3 regions of the Paenibacillus sp. 2TAF8 genome follow, and region 2 is predicted to be linked to each of the others. Evidence: riboswitches for the same ligand, from Rfam matches in the RefSeq annotation. Region 2 holds a riboswitch; each other region holds the start of a gene.

Region 1 (6,515 bases), on a different contig from region 2:
CCTGATAAAGCTGTTTGTGTATATGATTACAGCCGTTATGCGGCGCTTGAGCAGTTGATGGATCGCAAGCTGAATTGGGGAGCTTTCGGAGAGAATCTGACCGTTACAGGCTGTACGGAAGAAGAGGTGCGCATTGGTGACGTATTTGAATTAGGAGATGCGCAGGTACAAGTCAGCCAGCCGAGACAGCCATGCTTCAAGCTGAGTGCACGATATGATTATAAAGAGCTGCCTTTGTATTTTCAGGAAAGTGGACATACTGGCTTTTATTTTCGAGTGCTGAAAGAAGGGGAAGTTGGTCCTGCGTCAAGTTTCAGAAAAGTTCGTACAAATGCTGCATACATGACGATCCTTGAAGCTAACCGGATCATGCATCAAGGGAAGCAGGATGCGGAAGGCATGCGGGCTCTCTTGGCTATTCCTGTGCTTTCGGATAGCTGGAGACAGACTTTGCTGAAGCGGCTAAACAAGCTTGAGCATAACTGAGCTGTATCACAGAGCCTCATTCATATTCATTGGGGCATTCGAGTTTCTTTATTTTAAACCAACGTGGGAGTGAGGAACTAACATGACAGTTTTAGGTGCGATTGAAGCAGGAGGAACCAAATTTGTATGTGGTATCGGGACAGAAAATGGAGAGGTACTGGAACGAGTAAGCTTCCCTACGACCACACCGGAAGAAACGATGGCCCACGTCATCTCTTTCTTTGAAGGCAAAGGCATTGAAGCGCTCGGTGTAGGTTCATTCGGTCCGATTGATCCCATTGAAGGAAGTCCAACCTATGGTTACATCACAACAACACCGAAGCCGCATTGGGGACAATACAATATGATGGGCAAACTCAAAGAACACTTTGATGTCCCCATGACGTTTGACACCGATGTAAACGGAGCTGCTCTGGGTGAAGCTACTTGGGGAGCTGCGCAGGGACTGGATAGCTGTCTGTATATAACGGTAGGTACAGGCATTGGTGCAGGAGCCGTTGTTGGCGGGAAAATGGTGCATGGATTGTCACATCCCGAGATGGGGCATATCATCGTACGAAGACATCCGGAAGATGAATATGCAGGATTTTGCCCATATCACGGGGACTGCCTGGAAGGTCTCGCAGCAGGGCCAGCCATTAACAAACGCTGGAAACAACCAGCTTATGAATTGCCGGCAGACCACAAGGCTTGGGAGATCGAAGCACATTATCTTGCACATGCTCTGATGCATTATGTGTTGATTCTTTCGCCTCAGAAAATTGTAATGGGCGGAGGCGTGATGAAGCAGGAGCACCTGTTCCCGATGGTTCGCAGCAAACTGCAGGAATTGCTCGGAGGTTATGTGCAGCATCCGTCACTTCACACTGGAATGGATGAGTATATTGTTTCACCAGGTTTGGGAGATAATGCTGGCTTGTGCGGTTCACTGGCACTGGCGAAATTAGCCTTGGCGAAATAAACCGTTCAGGGATTGACGAATTTTACCAGTGTGTTATGATATAGCCAACAGTATAGTACGGTTAATGAGGAAGCACCTCTCTTGCAACGATTTTGCAGGAGGGGTGCTTTTTTGTGCTGTCTGGAAACAGAGAGTGCTTTTCTTAATCGGACAGGCTGTAACATCCAAAGGAGGGAACAAACAATGGAAGTTATCTTCATGAACAAATTATCCAGAGTGTCAGATCAGAATGAGGAGATTGCCCAGTTATGGATTGGCGAGGAGGAGTATACCTGGCATTTGGGATGGAGCCAATATGAAGCAGGTGATCGGGAAGATACGATCTGGTATGAAGGAACATCGTGGGAAGAGCTGCTACACATTTATCGTCATCAACTTGCCATGCGAATGAGCGAAGGGTATCGTCCACTGCTGCATGGATTGTACCACGAAAATGAGGATTTGAAGCTGCGTAGTTATGCGGGCCAGCGCCTGCATTGTTTTAGTGAATTATACGGAAATGAGCAATTGTATGAGGAACTGTGCGCATGGCGCAGGCAAAAAGCGGCTTCGGACCGAAAAGCTCCTTATTTTGTAGCGACGAATCGTTTACTACGGTTAATCAGTGCCTTTATTCCACATACGATGGACGAACTAATGCAGCTGCCAGGTGTTGGCGAGAGCAAAGCAACGGAATATGGGCTGGAATGGCTGGAAATGACGAGTGGGATCGAGCGATTGAGATCTTTCCCGTTAGACTGGGTGTATACAGTGTTGAAAGAAGAAGAGTACGAAAGCTGGCTATACAAGCAGAAAGAGCAGAAATACAAGCAGGAACTGGATAAATTCATCACGCGTAAACATGTGCTGGAAGGAATGAAGGCAGGACATACCTTGGAAACGATTGTGACTAAGTCGGGATTATCCCGGCGGGAATTAATCGAACTTTTGGAAACGCTGGATCTGGAGGGATATGACACGGATTCTTTGCTGGATGTAGAACTGTCCGTAATGCCTGAGACTGAACAAGAGGCAGTATGGAATGCCTATGAGGAGTTGGGAGATATGTTTTTAAAGCCTGTCTTACATAAAGTTTATGGGGGAGAGCGCCCAGAAGGAGGAAGTTTGGAGCAAGTGTACGAGCGGTTACGTATGATTCGCATTCGTTTCCGCAGACATGCCGAAACTGAGCGCAATGCAGGTTAGTTAAAAAGCGTTCAAAAGCAAAAGATATCAAAAAGACGAAGTCGTCCCGAGAAGGATCGCTTCGTCTTATTCATTCGTGTGATGGTATGATATTGCGCATGTAATGATCGTTTCAGATCCAGTCTTTTTTGCGGAAAATGAAAAACATGGTTAGACCTAATGTGACCATCAAGCCAATAACCGCATAATAACTATATTTCCAGTGCAATTCAGGCATGTTATCAAAGTTCATTCCGTATATTCCGGTAATCACGGTCAACGGCATGAACACCGTGGTGATGGCGGTAAACACCCGCATGATCTCATTGGCCCGGTTTGCAATACTGGACTGATAGGCTTCTCGCAAGTTGCCCATCAGATCGCGGTATGTTTCGAACGTTTCCGATATTTTTACGGCGTTCTCATAGATGTCACTGAAGTATTTCTGCAACTGATCATCAATGAGACGCAGATCTTTTTTGTTGAGTGTGTTGATGACCTCTTTTTGAGGACCCAGCACCTTTTTAAGCCACAAGATTTCGCTTCGCAGACCAATAATCTCATTCAGGTGTGACTTTTTGGTATGCATCAGGATGTCTTCCTCAAGCTTCTCAATTCGTGCTTCAATTCGATCTCCAACGGTAAAGTAATTATCTACGATCAAGTCAACCAGCAGGTAAAGCAGGCGATCAGGGCTGCTGATCTCCTGTTCCCAGAGAATAGGCTTCAATGTACGTAATTCACTGATCTTTTGTTTGGTAACCGTGATGATAAAATGTCTGCCGAGAAAGAGATTGAGTGCTCTCAGGAAAATTTCTTCATCATCAAAACGAATACTATTAATAACGATAAAATAATGGTTCTCATAAATTTCAATCTTCGGACGCTGCTCCTCATCACTCAAGCAGTCCTCCACAGCCAGATCATGCATGGAAAAGAGCGGCTGAAGTACAGCCAGATCGTCCACGTCCGCATCAATCCAGTAAAATCCTTCCGCTGGTGGAGTCAGCGCTTGCTGAATGTCATCCACCGGGATAAATACACCATTGTTAACCAACCGGATTTTCATGTTATCTACTCCTTCTGCACCCGCCATTTTGGCGGATTTCATCATTAATATGGGCGCAAAAGAACAGATCAGCCGGTCGGCAGCGGAGCCTGGTAATCAGGGCTGTACTGCGTTCATCAATCTATAATCAAACGGAAGAAACGTCCCGTTGCCYACATGCTGATGTCAATTCTCTATGCAGTTGTTCGGAATTCGACTGCCAGTTGGGCCTCGGGTCGCCATCCATTTAATATGTCACCTCTCACATAAGGACTTATAAACACTTGTATAGTATACCGCTGGTCCAGAGTGCTTTCAAGCGCAAAAATGTGTCTATTTAGCGCTCTGAGGCAGTGTATGACAACAGAGGATGAACGGTTCCCAGTGTATACTCAAATCAAACAACTGGTTCTTGACGTGAGGGCGGTAATGTTTTAAAGTAAAAGTTAATATATTTGAATTATAATTGAATACAGCGAAATCTTATCAAGAGTAGGTGGAGGGACCAGCCCGATGAAACCCGGCAACCGGCGAAACAACGCACGGTGCTAATTCTTGCAGCGACCAAGTACCCCTGAGGTGCTGTTGTAACTGAGAGATGAGAGAGGCGCATATCTGTTTACATATGACCTTTCTCGGAATCCGAGAGAGGTCTTTGTCATATACAGAGCTTCTCAGGAAATGATTTTCGCACCCAATGCGATCTATGAAAAAGGAGGAGTCGACTCACCATGCCAATTAAAATTCCGGATACACTGCCAGCAAAAGAAGTGCTTGAAGGGGAGAATATTTTCGTTATGGACGAATCATCTGCGTACAAGCAGGATATTCGTCCGCTTCGTATAGCCATACTCAATCTGATGCCTACGAAGGAGACGACCGAAACGCAATTGCTGCGTCTGGTGGGTAACACACCCATTCAAGTTGATGTTGTGCTGGTGCATCCCAAATCTCACACATCCAAGAACACGTCACAAGAATATTTAGACTTGTTTTACAAAACATTTGACGAGATCCAGCACCGCCGTTTTGACGGCATGATCATTACGGGTGCACCGGTTGAACAAATGGATTTCGAGGATGTGAATTATTGGGAAGAGATTCAGGAAATCTTTGAGTGGACCAAAACCAATGTAACCTCGACAATGCATATATGTTGGGCCTCACAGGCAGGTTTATACCACCATTTTGATGTACCCAAAGTTCCGCTGGATGAAAAGTGTTTTGGCGTATTCCCACATACAATCAACAAACCTCATGTTCCTTTGCTCCGCGGATTTGATGAAGTTTTCAACGTTCCACACTCCCGTCACACAGAGGTAAGGCGAGAGGATATCGAGAAAAACGATAAGCTGGAGATCTTGGCTGAATCGGAAGAAGCTGGCGTATTCCTGGTTGCAACCAAAGACGGGAAGCAAATTTTTGCTACAGGACATGCCGAGTATGATCCATTTTCATTAAAGTGGGAATATGATCGTGATGTTGCCAAGGGATTGGATATCGCGCTACCGAAGTATTACTATCCTAAAGATGATCCATCCCGTATACCTCCGGCAACATGGCGTGCACACGCTAACTTATTATTCTCTAATTGGCTCAATTACTATGTGTATCAGGAAACGCCTTACGATATTGGCCCGCAAATCTAATCGAGATTACAGGAGGATACAGTAATGGAAGATAACAAGTTGAAAATGGAAAGCCGTCTAGCTCAAATTGGGTCCATCAATGAACCGGTAACAGGTGCTGTTAACTTTCCGATCTATCAATCCACTGCGTTTCGTCACCCGAAGCTGGGACAAAGCACGGGGTTTGATTACATCCGTACGACGAATCCAACACGGAAAGTGCTTGAAGAAGCAGCAGCGGTGCTTGAGTCCGGAGATGCAGGTTTTGCCTGTAGTTCAGGTATGGCAGCATTGCAAACGATCTTTGCTTTGTTCAGTCAAGGGGATCACCTGATTGTTTCTCTTGACCTGTATGGTGGTACTTATCGTCTGCTGGAACGGATTTTGTCCCGGTTCGGTATATCGGCAAGTTATGTGGATACTAATGATCTTGCAGCACTGGAGAACATCCGTCAGCCGAATACCAAGGCAGTGTTTATCGAGACGCCAACCAACCCGCTTATGATGATTACGGACATACAAGCCGTTGCTTCCTGGGCGAAAACGCACAACCTGTTGACCATTGTGGACAATACGCTTCTAACGCCTTTCTTCCAACGTCCGATTGAACTTGGAGCCGATATCATCATTCATAGTGCGACCAAATATCTGGGTGGACATAATGATGTGCTCGCTGGATTAATTATTACCAAAGGTGAAAAATTGTCTGAAGAGATGGCATTCCTGCATAACTCCATTGGAGCCGTGTTATCGCCGAGTGATTCCTACCAATTAATGAAAGGCATGAAAACGCTGGCTCTACGCATGGAACGTCATGAGTATAATGCACTTACCATTGCAAAATTTCTGTTGGAACATCCGGCGGTTGCCGAGGTATTTCACCCGGGGTTGTCCGATCATCCTGGATATGAGATCCAGCAGAAGCAATCCTCCGGGAATACAGGTATTTTCTCTTTCAAAGTGAAGGATGCACGCTATGTGGAGCCATTGCTGCGCCATATCGAGTTAATTGCATTTGCTGAAAGCCTCGGAGGGGTAGAGTCACTCATGACCTATCCAGCAGTGCAAACTCACGCGGATATTCCACTTGAGATTCGTGACGCGGTTGGAGTGGATGATCGCCTTCTCCGATTCTCGGTAGGCATCGAACACGCGGAAGATTTGATTGCGGATCTGAATCATGCACTACTGACAGCACAACAGGAAGTTGAAGGGGGCGTAACCTCAT
Region 2 (6,515 bases):
TTAAGCTGCATCTTCAGCTGTTAACAGCTGTGATAATATATATTTGCCGTCATCAGTGGAAAGAGGAGGCCATCTATGCTGCGTACTTTATTAGGGGAAAAGCCACGAGTGAATCAGGGGAAATTGAAAGAGGCTATGGATACCATGGCGTTTACCCTGGATTCTTTTGAGAAACAGATGTATGTCGACCATGATCCGAATCATGATTATCGGAAGTTGTATATATGGACACAGGGACTAATTTCCTCGTTGGATGAACTGGAGCAGAGTTATTTTGCAGCCGCGCATTTCCGTAGAAGAGTAGTTGCTGGTTCAACGGGGGATATGAGTTCTGCTGAAAAGGCAGAGTATGCGCGCTATGTTTATTTCTACAAAGATGCATTTATTCGGTGCTTCGCTATTCTGGATAAATTGGGTACGGTTTTAAATGAAATCTTCCAATTAAACACCTCTAAAACGAAAGTACATTTCTCCTATTATACCGTTCTAAGACAATTTGATTATTATCGGGACCATCATGAACTCGCACAGCAATTAATTAAAATCAAGGAAGCTTATAGGGAACCGATGAGCAAACTGCGCAAGCGGCGGAATATGGAGATCCATTATATGAATTCAGAAATGCAGGATGACCTGTGGCAGTTACATCAGACGATGCGTGGAAAAGTAAAGCTAGAGGATCTGGATCAGCATCTTCTGGAGATGCAGCAGGGTGTGGATATGGTCTGTGAAACGCTGCATATGGCGTATCGATACATCAATCGAATCTGGCGTAAACAGATTATGAAACGTTAAACGAATCCGTGTATTTGAAAAAAATAATACCATTTGACAAATCGGAATACTTTGAATTATACTGAGTTCCAGATCGAAGCTTACAAGGAATCGTGTCTATAATACAGCATTTGATGCAGTTTGGTCATTATACATGATGAACTACATGAAACTATATAAACCTACAATTTTATATTTCTCTTATCGAGAGTGGCGGAGGGACAGGCCCGATGAAGCCCGGCAACCGATCTGCGATGATGGCATAACGTCATCATCGCAGGTGTTAGGTGCTAATTCCTACAGAATCATGTATGGCATGATTTTGGCAGATGAGAAGGTCATTTCACGTGAAGAGCCGTCTTTGTATCTGCAAAGGGGCTCTTTTTTGCATAGAAAGGGGAGTTTTCTCTTCCTTCGGGTAAAGATATATGTAGGTGATGGGGAAGGAGCAGTACTATTGATTGAACTGGTTGGATTAACCAAAACATACGGCAAACGCGCCAAAACAACGACGGCTTTGTCACACCTTGATCTGAAGATTCAGAAGGGTGAGATTTTCGGCGTGATTGGTCACTCGGGTGCAGGGAAAAGTACATTGATCCGATGTATTAATTTGCTTGAGCGCCCAACGGAGGGTGAGGTCTGGGTTGATGGCATTAACCTGACCGAACTTAGCAAAAGTGAACTACAGCAGCAACGACGCAAGATCGGTATGATTTTTCAGCATTTTAATCTGTTGTCTTCGGCAACGGTATACGACAATGTGGCATTCCCGTTAAAACTGGTCAACACACCTAAGGATGCGATAGATCGCAAGGTGAAGGAAATGCTCGCTCTGGTTGGATTAGAGCAGCACAGCAGTAAATATCCGGCTCAGTTGTCCGGTGGACAGAAGCAACGGGTAGGGATAGCGAGAGCTCTGGCAAGTGATCCGAGTGTACTTCTTTGTGATGAGGCAACTTCGGCACTTGATCCGCAAACAACCAATTCGATTCTGAAGCTATTGCTGGATATTAATGAGAAGTATAATCTGACCATTGTGCTGATTACCCACGAGATGCATGTCATTCAGAACATCTGTGACAGGGTAGCCGTTATCCATCAAGGTGGCATTGTGGAGCAAGGGCCAGTGACAGAGGTATTCATGAAACCGCAGCATGCGATTACGCGGGATTTTGTTTCACGGGACAGCGAAGGTGGACTCGCACTGGAGGAAACGGTTATGGCGAACGCAGGAACGGAGTTGGCAGCAGGTGTTTCTTCCAAGTTGGTGAAGGTTTCATTTCTTGGAAATAAAACCTATGAAGCGATTCTGTCGAGAACGGTTCGCAAAACAGGTGTGGATTTTGCTATTCTGCAAGGTACAATCTCTACAATCAAGCAGGTTCCTTATGGTCAATTGACGGTGCGTTTCGAAGGTGACTCCGCTGCGATTGAACAGACCTTGTCTGAACTAACCGCAGAAGGACTTGATGTGGAGGTGCTGCGATAATGGATTTTTCCAAAGTACGCTGGGAAGAGGTCGGTACGGCCTCCATTGAAACATTGCAAATTCTTGCTGTATCCGGTTTGTTTACTGTTCTCTTGGGTTTGCCGCTTGGTGTCATTCTGTTTATGACAGGCCGCTCGGCTTCACCTAGTTCCAAACTAACCTACATCATATTATCTGTTATTGTTAATATTTTACGTTCGGTACCTTTCATCATATTAATTGTTGCTCTTATTCCGTTTACGCGTACGCTGGTGGGCACCGCTACAGGTGTGCTGGGTGTTATCCCACCACTGGTCATCTCGGCTGCTCCGTATTTTGCACGTCTGGTGGAGAATACTTTACGTGAAGTGGACCGCGGTGTCATTGAAGCAGCCCAGGCAATGGGGGCATCTACAGCTCAGATTGTCAGACGGGTGTTGTTACCTGAGGCTTTACCTGGCTTGCTTGCCGGAATTACGATTACCATCGTTACGCTGGTGTCCTATACGGCCATGGCGGGTATGGTTGGCGGTGGAGGTCTGGGTACTCTAGCCATTAACTATGGATACTATCGATATCAGAATGAGATCATGATTATTTCTGTTGTATCCATGATTATTTTGGTTCAGCTTCTGCAGATGATTGGTGATCGTCTAGTCATTTATTTCACCCGGAAATAACAGATAGATTGAAAAATAAAAATGCGAAGGGGTTTTACAGATGAAAAAATGGTCTATTATTTTACTCAGCTTGATGATGATTGCCGTACTCGCAGCTTGCGGCAACAACAAGAAATCCGACAGTGGTGCGGATAATGCAGCAGGTGCTCCGCGTACCGTTGAATTGAAAGTCGGTGCTTCGCCTACACCACATGCTGAAATTCTGGAAAGCATCAAACCTGAACTTGAAGCACAAGGCATTCGTTTGCAAGTGGTGACGTTTAACGACTATGTGCAACCTAACCAACAGCTGGCAGATAAGAAACTGGACGCAAACTTCTTCCAGCATCAGCCTTACCTTGACACAGAGAACAAAGAGCGTGGTTTTAACCTTGTTGCTGTGACTCCAGTCCATGTAGAACCTTTCGGTGGTTACTCCAAAAAGATTAAATCCTTGGATGAACTGAAAGATGGCGCTAAAGTTGCTATTCCAAACGACCCATCCAATGGTGGACGTGCACTCTTGTTGCTTGCGAAAAAAGGTCTGATTACGCTCAAAGATAATACAAACATTGCATCCACTAAACAGGACATTACAGCGAATCCGAAAAACCTGGAAATCATCGAACTGGATGCAGCCATGATGCCTCGTCAGCTGGATGAAGCCGATCTGGTATTTATCAATGCAAACTATGCGCTTGAAGCAAACCTCAATCCATCTAAAGATGCGTTGTTGATCGAAGATTTGCAAGGCAATCCATATGCAAACATTCTGGTGTCCCGTGAAGATAACAAAGATGCAGACGCCATCAAAAAACTGGCAGAAGCTCTCCACTCCGAAACGGTGAAAAAATTCATCAAAGAACGTTACCAAGGTGCAGTTGAACCTGCATTTTAAGTTGATAAAACGCAAAATCTAAATAACTGAAAGCCCCGCACGATCTCTTAAAGAGGTCTGCGGGGCTTTACTATTTCTGAGTCCTCAGTTTCCGCCGAAGCTTTATGAAGAGGAATACAGTAACAGACGCAGTAACAATGAGAATCACGCCTTTTTTGATTAAAGTCTGCCGTTCCTCTTTTTTGGTAGCTACCCCTTCACCGCCCGGAATAAGATGGATGAGACCAAGCTCTGATTTTTTATCAAAGGAAGCATTAAATTCCTCGTATGTATGACTTTTATTGACTTTAACATTTTGGAGCACCATTTCTTCAAACTGCTTTCGACTTTCTTCAAAATAATAACTTGGAGTAACGAGTATGACGCTAATATAACCTTCACGTGTTAAAAAGTTTACTTTATAATTTACTATCCCGTTCTGCAAGAGAGGATCACGCAATCCTAAGGAATAGCGTAATTGATGTTTACTTTCCTCATACACAGGCTCAACATCCCAGCGTAGCACGGAGGATTGATTTTCTGCGCTCGCTTTCTCATGCTGCCCTTCCGGACTCTGCTTGTAACTTTCCAGCAGTTCATTGGCATGTATTTCATTTTTGTCACGATCGTCGACATATCCTATGTTGTGGTATTCAAAAATGACGTTCCAATACAACTGCATGTTCATGTTATAAAGAGAACCAATTTCAGTACCGTTCGGAGGAGGAGGATTTTCTTTCATAAACCTCTTGGTATTTTCTTCATCAAAAAAAGCGAGATTTTCCGGTACGTTTACTGAAGCTATATCTTCCAAAAATACTGTTGCAGGGCCACTCTGCCATTCAAATCCATCGGCTGAACCAAAATTTTCTGCAGCAACTTTCATGGTTGAAAATGGAAGTGAGATAAGGAAAAGTAAAGCAAAGGCGGGGAGAAACCATTTCTTGTTTATTTTCTTGTTCATTTAAGTAATCCTTTCATACGATGTAAGCAGCGATTTACACGTTGATATGTATTTTGTTTTTATCACGATAAGATCATATGGCTAACCGAGAGTATCATAGTATTTGGCTTTTAGACAAGATATTTTTGGGAATGAAGGGCATATTAACTTCCATTAAGTCAACTGGAACAGATTGTGAACACATGCAAGTTGTGAGGGAAGGCTAAATCTTTTATACTGGATGAGTGACTGCTCTTTGAAGAGGGGGATGAACGTGAAGGGAAAGATTGCCCTCATAACGGGAAGTGCCAAAGGTCTTGGTAAAATGACAGCCCTCAGTCTGGCGGATCAGGGATGCCACATTGCCCTTAATTATGTGCATAGCAGAACAGAAGCCGAATCGTTGCAAGCTCAGATTACCGCCAAAGGCGTACGTTGCATTGCCGTTCAGGCGGATATATCCAAAGTAGAAGAAATACACGCACTCGTTACAGAGGTAGAGACACAGCTGGGGCATGTAGACATTCTGGTGAATAATGCTGGTCCATTTGTACGAGAGCGTCGGGTGTTCGCAGATTATTCTGAAGCTGAAGTGCAGATGTTAGTGCAGGGCAACCTGCTCGGGCCAATGATTCTGGATCAGCTTGTTTTGCCGGAAATGCGCCGCAAGCAGTGGGGACGTATTATTCATTTTGGCTTCAGTCACGCGGGTGAAGCAAGATCCTGGCCTCATCGTGCAGTCTATGCTGCTGCCAAGGTAGGTCTGGTTTCATTTACGAAAACTCTTGCCGTGGAAGAAGCGCCTTATGGGATAACGGTGAACATGGTATGTCCCGGAGATATTCGTGGTGCGAACAAAGAGAAAACGATTGATGACATTGCAGGGATAATTGATAAGGAAACGCCGAGAGGGCGGCCTGGCAGTGGAGAAGATATTGCGCGAGTGATCACGTACCTGTGTCTGGATCATTCGGATTTTATAACAGGCAACATTATGGATGTATCTGGAGGGCTTGATCCGATCCGGCCTACAATCTGATGGAATTTTAAAAAAAGAGCCTCTCGCTTCTTGCGAAGCGAAGGGCTCTCTGAGGTTTATTTCGTGAAGGATTGATTAGAATACTTGTACAACTTCTTGTACACCCTCAACTTCTTCAAGAAGGGCGCGTTCAATCCCGGCTTTTAAGGTAATGGTGGAGCTTGGGCAACTGCCGCAGGCACCGACCAGTTTCAGCTTAATGATGCCGTCCTCCACGTCGACCAGTTCCACGTCACCGCCATCGCGTTGCAGGAACGGACGAAGTTTATCAAGCACATCAGATACCTCATCATACATGGTGCTTTGTGCGTTTTCGCTCATATTGTTCAACTCCTTTCCTTCCTATATTATATTACAAATGACCATAAATTAAAATGGTCAAACAAAGCAGGTGAACTGAAATGAGACCAATTATTGAATTTTGTGCTAACAATATGCATTTTGGCACCGATGAAATCATGGATCAGTTGGATGAAAATCCAGACTACGATGTGATCGAGTACGGATGTCTGACCAATTGTGGCCAATGTTATATGACACCTTTTGCTCTGGTCAATGGTGAAGTCGTCACCACAGATAAAGTAGAAGATCTATATAATGCCATTCTAGCCAAAATTGCCGAAGCTGACGCCTGGGATGCGCTGGATCTCGATTAACCTCAATTAACCGAGATGACGCTTGGACATCCAGAGCACGCCGCTTTTCAAAATACGAGGCACTCGTCCCATCATGGACGTTTTGCCCATCAGCCC
Region 3 (6,515 bases), on a different contig from region 2:
GAGTCGCATCGCTATCCCTGATAGGTTCAATGTTTGGCATTATTGCGGGCGTCTATCTTCTTCCCCGGTTACTTGAACAAGTTCTCTCGGGATATGGAATCGTACACCTTCCCTTGGTTCTGAATGGATGGGGCATCCTGTTATTCGTCTGTTTGAGTATATTGGCAGCAACGATTGGATGCTGGCTGGCATCTCAGGAAATTCGCAAGGCATCACCACGTATGTTAGTTATTGAATAACCTAAAAAGAGCTCTTACCTATTTATAAAAAGGTAAGGGCTCTTGGAGATTATCTAAGTTTTTTATGTTTAGATACATTTTTATGTTCTTATTCAGGTTTGTTCTATAAAAATTCGGGCTACTAACCACGCCACTTCTTCGCCAGTTCCTTAATCTGATGCGGTGTTGTACGGCAGCATCCGCCAATAATATGCGCACCAGCAGCAACCCATTGTTCCGATGCGTCCTTCATGCTGCCACAAGAGCCTTGCCCGCTCCATGTTTTGGTCTCGGCATCGTAAATCTCGCCTGAATTCGGGTAGACGATAACGGGTTTATCGCTACCTTGGCGAAGAATACCGATGGCTTCCGTGACCACTTCCATTGGAGCGCAGTTCAGGCCGATTGCCGCAATCTGCGGTTCAGAGCCAAAGGTCTGTGTGCATACCTGAAGCGACGTTCCCTCGCTGATGCTTGTCCCATCTTTTAATGAAAAAGAAAGCCACGCATGAGTATTCGGAAACTCCTTAAGCAATTCTACAAGAACACGAGCCTCTTGCAACGAAGGAATCGTCTCGAATGCGAGTATGTCAGCTCCTGCTTCAATCAGCGCAGCCATGCGAGGTCGGTGAAATGCAGCAAGTGTTTCGTCCGAGACGCCATAATGCCCAACATATTCGGAACCATCCGCCAGATAGGCACCGTATGGGCCGACAGAGCCAGCAACGACAGGTCGCGGACGACGCAACTTCTCGCCACTAGTGTGTTCACCAGTACGATATTCACTCTGCTCGTTCCCTGCCTTCTCGACATGTTCCGATGTCGCTACCGCAGGTTGTCCTGTTGAACCTTCTGCACCTGTTGTAGCTCTTTGCACTTCTGCCCACACATCATCTCTAGCCTTTGCAGCCAGCTTTACTGTCTTGCGAATCAGATCCAGTGCAGCCTCTTCTCCAATGCCACGCTTGCGGAAGCCCTCCACCGTTGCCTGATAACTGGAGGTAATTGCACAATCTGCCCCTGCACGGAAATAATCAGCGTGCACGTTCACGATAACATCCGGGTTCTCCAGCAGTACACGTGCAGACCAGAGCGGATCATCCAGATCACAACCATGCTGCTCAAGCTCCGTCGCCAGTGCACCGTCCAGAATCATGACCGGATACTCCTCCAAAATATGTTGAATCACATGGATATTATTTGTTTCCTCACGTTTAGTCATGAAGTCATCCCTCTTTTCTTCTTCGTCCGATCTGTCCAATAATACGCGATATAACATAAGATAATAAATGGAATACCACAGTATAGAGCAATCCGCTGCGTTGGGTCAAAAGCGATACCGATGCAGGATGCCAGGCACAATACAAATGAAACGATAGGTACGATTGGATATAATGGCGTTCGGTAAACCAGATCTTTCACGTCATGTCCTTCCCGCAGATACTGCCTACGGAACATGTATTGAGACACGCTGATGCTCATCCATACCGCTACCACAGCAAGACCTGAGATCGAAACGAGCGTGATATAGACGGTTCCCGGTGCAATGATGCTGGACAATAAAGCCAGTGCACCACCAGCCATGCTGAGCACAAGCGCATTGAATGGCACTCCGCGTTTCGTCAGGCGGGCAAACCATGGAGAGATCGTCTTTTTATCCGCCAGTGACCAGAGCATCCGTGATGAAGCATATAGCCCCGAATTCGCAGCAGACAGAATTGCCGTTAAAATAACAAAGTTCATGATGTCGGCTGCATACGGAACACCGACCCGCTCCATGACAGCAACGAACGGACTCTCCAGCACACTTGCATCTGACATCGGCAACAATGCAGACAGAATAACGATCGTACCAATAAAGAAAATAATTAAACGCCACAGCGTGGTGTGAATGGCTTTCGGAATGGTTTTTTCCGGATTTTCCGTTTCGCCTGCGGCAATACCAATCAGTTCCGTGCCCGAGAAAGCAAAATTCACAGCCAGCATCGTCATCAGAATCGCAGTTGCACCATAAGGGAACCACCCTGACGCTGTAATGTTGGAGAAGAACGGAGCCGGTTCAGCATTTGCCATCGGAATAATACCAAACATCGCTGCGCCGCCAAGAATAATAAAGATGACAATCGTCATTACCTTCACCAAAGAGAACCAGAACTCCGATTCTGCAAAAAGTTTGACTGTGAACGCATTAAACAGGAAGATCATCAACGCAAACAGCGCACTCCAGATCCAGACGTTCACGGATGGAAACCAGCGCTGCATGAGCAGCCCGGCAGCTGTGAATTCCGAACCCAGTGCCACTGTCCAAGTAAGCCAGTACAGCCACGCCACCGTGTATCCTGTAGCTGGTCCAATATATTTGGCTGCATAGCTATGGAATGCACCCGTCTCTGGCATATGTACAGACAGTTCGCCCAGACAGAGCATCACCAGGTACACCACCAAAGCCCCAATCAGATAAGAAAGAATCGTACCCAGTGGTCCGGCTTGTTGAATGGTATACCCTGAGCTAAGGAACAGACCTGTTCCAATGACGCCGCCAAGAGAGAGCATAACCACATGCCTCGTTTGCATTTTTCGCTGAAATTGACCTTTATCGTTGCTATTTTCCATATAACCTGCTCCCCGCTCCTTCATCCAGAACAAACAAAAAAGACCCACTCTTCCCGAAGAGTGCGCCACTACTGACAAATAAAAACAAACGCTCCTATCTATCAGGCTTTCACCCGCTGGAATTAGCACAGTATCCTTCAGATCTGTTGCTGAGGTTTCTAAGGGCCAGTCCCTCCACCTCTCTGGATAAGAAAATGATTTTGTATAACTATATCGACTGCTGCCTGATGTGTCAACATTTAAATAAATACTGCATCCGATTCAAGCAGAGCCATCGATACACTTGGTGCGAAGTTAACACAGTAAGCATTCCCACTGGTGAGTATGGGGCTACTCTGTAGAAGATCCCGGATTTACAACATTTGTTTTAATTTCATAGGTAATAGGTACTGTTGCAAACACTTCATCCCAGTTATCTTTTACTTTTTTCCACGTTTTTGGATAATGGATTCGGAGGCTGTCCCGAAAACCGGCAACGTCAGCTTTATACGTATGCTGGAGTTTATAGAGCATCTGATCAATCTGTTGATCTACGATTTTGGCAAAATCCTGTTCCAGTTCTTTCAGATAGGCTCCCTTCTCTTCTTTTTCAGGCGCACGCCAATCCTCCATTAGCCAGCCTTCGGACTCTGCCTTGACATGAAACGAAATGTCGCCGTGACTTACCTTCGGAATGATTTTTATAGTCTTTTTCTTGATCTCATAGAGAACCGTGAAGCCTTCCTTACTATATGTTTTGATGACCCCGCCCGCCTTTTCCTCAGGCATAATCCAAGATAATGCTTCCAGATCGGTTTGGCTAAGCTCCCCGATAAATTTCGTTGTTTTAGCTTTAAAGATGCTCCCCCCTGAAAACTTATCCTCACCATCTGCATTCAACACATTTTGAAGCAAAAAGCTGGAGCCAGACTGCATCTCTGCATCCAGTTTAGCAAGCGAAACAGGCTCCAGTATTTTATTAGAGATATACGAATTATTTGTGATTCCCGTAAGATAAAAGGCCGGAATCCGGGAAGGATCTTTTGAAGTGAGTACATCCAGCGCACGGTGATGGCTGATTAGCACAAGGCAATTGGGGCGAATATCGTTATCCCGTAGTACAAAATCAAGCAACTGTTTTAATCCATACTTTTTAGCAATATCTTTGGAAATGACGATCACTTTCAGATGATGTCCAATGAGCGGACGGTCTCGGCGCAAGGAAAACTGACGAAATATTTGAAGCAACGAATCCCCGGTAAGTTGTTCGTTGGAGTAAGATGATTTTCCAGAAGAAGGTGAACCTCCTTCATCGCTCTGCTGACCACTCGATTTCCCTGGAGCAATCTGAACGGTCGCGGTCACAATTTCTTCTTTGGGATAACCCCCTCCTTGAGCTGATATTTTTTTCTCGAATTTTGTTTCCTGACCAACATCAATTCCGAGACCAACATACAGACTCAAATCTTCAATTTCCCGGCTGCTCCAGCATCCCGAGATAAGGCTAAGAATCAGTAACGCACAGATCATACGCAGCCACAACCGGAGTGAAGTCATGCGTGTTTACCTCCTTTTTTACGAATAATGCTCAGTAGCAGCAATACCAGAGGCAAAATGGCAAACAAGACGACAGATACATTGCCCAGCATGTCACCTAGTGCAAATGTTTCATATACATTTTTGGGAATCATGGCTGCCAAATAGATAAACGGTAGAAGACAGTACATAATGGTACGCATCTTTTTAGCTTTAAACAGATCACGAATCCCTACAGAAGCGCAGTAATGAGTAATCGCAAACGTAGAGAAAATCTGCAAAATCCAGATAACCAGCAATAACGATTCGAAGCGCTCAAAGATCAAACCCTGAATCTCAAAACTTCGAACCAGATCCAGCGTTGGCCAGGTTCTCGTTTTAATTCCATCAAGCGATAAACTGCCAACGACCATAACGACCGTAATCAAATAAATCGATGTAGATATGCCCAGCCCCCAAGTCATGGCCTTATTGCTTTTCTTCGGATTTTGCATATATGCCGTAATGACCAGCATCACTTCATAACCTGTGTATGAAAGCAAGGAAGGTTTCAATCCTTTAACAACAGGCATGATGCCCTCTCCGAGTACAGGTCTGAGATTACCGATCTCAAACAACTGATTACTAAGCAAAATTTCCATCACAAATATGACCAAGGTAATCGGCAAAATGACCTCGAACACACGCACGATGACTGGAAGTCCGCCGGAAATCAGATAGATTCCGATCCACATAAACACCATCACAATGGCCCAGGTAGGTGTACGCTCCAGCAAATACATACCGGTCACGTCAGCCATCACCCGAATTTCAAAAGCAGCAATCACCATAAAATAAAGAATGTTGGCACAGCCGAGTATGTAAGCAATCCAACGTCCCGTGATCTCCCGCGTAAACTGGAAAACGGTCTTTTCCGGGAATCGTCGGCATAAGGTCACCAGAATAATTCCCACACCCGTGATAATCAATCCGGAGAGGATAATTGAAATCCAGACGTCCGGTGTACCAACCGCTTTGCTTGTTGTCCTAGGCAATGTTAATATGCCTGCACCAAGCATGTAATTGACGATAATGACCACGGCTTGTGTAGTGCTTATTTTTACTTGAGAGTCATTCATTTCTTAGCACCTCCAGACCATCTGCGGATTATACGAGGCTAAACTGAACTGTACAGAACTGTTTGGCACGAAACTTCACTTCGAACAACATTATTTCTTGCGGTCTTCGTCGGTGGTATTCATCATGTCAGGACGTCTTCTCATCATATTCAGCGGGGCACGGATGACAAAATCCTTCCAATCACTCAAATGGTACGGAACCGCTGGTGCAATATATGGCACCCCAAAACTTGAAAGTCGAGCCAGATGTGTGCACATCAGCAAGAAGAACATAACCACGCCATATAATCCCATTACGGCAGCACTAAACATCGCAGCAAAGCGCAGTAACCGCAAAGTCAACCCTGCACTATATACTGGAATGGTAAAGGACGAAATGGCCGTGACTGCCACAACGATGACTAGAAACTGGCTGATAATGCCTGCCTGTACCGCTGCCTGACCGATAATCAGACCACCAACGATGCCCATCGCAGGTGCGATCGGTTTGGGCAAACGAATGCCGGCTTCTCTTAAAATCTCAATCGACAGTTCCATAATTAAAGCCTCGATTAAGGAAGGAAAAGGCACTCCGGATCGTGTCTCAATAATCGTCAGTACCAATTTCGTTGGAATCAGACCCGGATGGAACGAAATAAAAGAGATGTAGAGTGCTGGGGCAAGCAGGGCTAACATCGCTGCCATAAAACGCAGAATACGGAGAAACGTACTTGGAATCCAGCGTTCATAGTAATCTTCCGGAGATTGAAGAAGCATGCTGAATGTCACTGGTACAACAAGTACAAATGGTGTTCCGTCCAGCAAAATAGCCACACGTCCTTCAAGCAGGGCACCGATAACCCGGTCAGGCCTTTCTGTATTCAAAACCTGCTGAAAAGGGCTCAGTGTATCGTCTTCAATCAGCTGTTCAATGTAACCCGACTCAAGCATCGCATCCATATGAATGGCTTTCACACGTTTCATAACCTCGGTTACAAGTTTAGGGTCGGCAATATCCTGAATATAAGCAATAGCCACGTCTTTTTTGATCCGGCTGCCCACTTCAAACTTT

The links. A riboswitch is a leader RNA that binds a small molecule or an ion and turns the genes downstream of it on or off. The one in region 2 is predicted to bind S-adenosylmethionine.
Region 1: linked by a shared signal. The riboswitch ahead of metA (homoserine O-acetyltransferase MetA) and the one ahead of AB4Z30_RS23425 (methionine ABC transporter ATP-binding protein) in region 2 are both predicted to bind S-adenosylmethionine.
Region 3: linked by a shared signal. The riboswitch ahead of mmuP (S-methylmethionine permease) and the one ahead of AB4Z30_RS23425 (methionine ABC transporter ATP-binding protein) in region 2 are both predicted to bind S-adenosylmethionine.

Annotation. Positions count from the first base shown of each region.
Region 1 is NZ_JBFRFN010000005.1:287,739-294,253, reverse strand. It holds gene AB4Z30_RS10175 (MOSC domain-containing protein) at 1-486, shown strand, start outside; gene AB4Z30_RS10170 (ROK family protein) at 569-1,447, shown strand; gene AB4Z30_RS10165 (HRDC domain-containing protein) at 1,631-2,632, shown strand; gene corA (magnesium/cobalt transporter CorA) at 2,745-3,680, opposite strand; SAM riboswitch class I at 4,140-4,264, shown strand; gene metA (homoserine O-acetyltransferase MetA) at 4,391-5,308, shown strand; gene AB4Z30_RS10150 (PLP-dependent transferase) at 5,333-6,515, shown strand, end outside; gene AB4Z30_RS10145 (trans-sulfuration enzyme family protein) at 6,514-6,515, shown strand, end outside.
Region 2 is NZ_JBFRFN010000020.1:40,319-46,833, forward strand. It holds gene AB4Z30_RS23420 (Cthe_2314 family HEPN domain-containing protein) at 76-795, shown strand; SAM riboswitch class I at 973-1,110, shown strand; gene AB4Z30_RS23425 (methionine ABC transporter ATP-binding protein) at 1,232-2,266, shown strand; gene AB4Z30_RS23430 (methionine ABC transporter permease) at 2,266-2,925, shown strand; gene AB4Z30_RS23435 (MetQ/NlpA family ABC transporter substrate-binding protein) at 2,966-3,802, shown strand; gene AB4Z30_RS23440 (DUF2167 domain-containing protein) at 3,873-4,745, opposite strand; gene AB4Z30_RS23445 (SDR family oxidoreductase) at 4,999-5,763, shown strand; gene AB4Z30_RS23450 (NifU family protein) at 5,839-6,084, opposite strand; gene AB4Z30_RS23455 (YuzB family protein) at 6,165-6,419, shown strand; gene AB4Z30_RS23460 (NAD(P)/FAD-dependent oxidoreductase) at 6,426-6,515, opposite strand, start outside.
Region 3 is NZ_JBFRFN010000026.1:8,566-15,080, forward strand. It holds gene AB4Z30_RS25780 (ABC transporter permease) at 1-239, shown strand, start outside; gene mmuM (homocysteine S-methyltransferase) at 361-1,440, opposite strand; gene mmuP (S-methylmethionine permease) at 1,437-2,831, opposite strand; SAM riboswitch class I at 2,923-3,024, opposite strand; gene AB4Z30_RS25795 (Ger(x)C family spore germination protein) at 3,162-4,367, opposite strand; gene AB4Z30_RS25800 (GerAB/ArcD/ProY family transporter) at 4,364-5,464, opposite strand; gene AB4Z30_RS25805 (spore germination protein) at 5,555-6,515, opposite strand, start outside.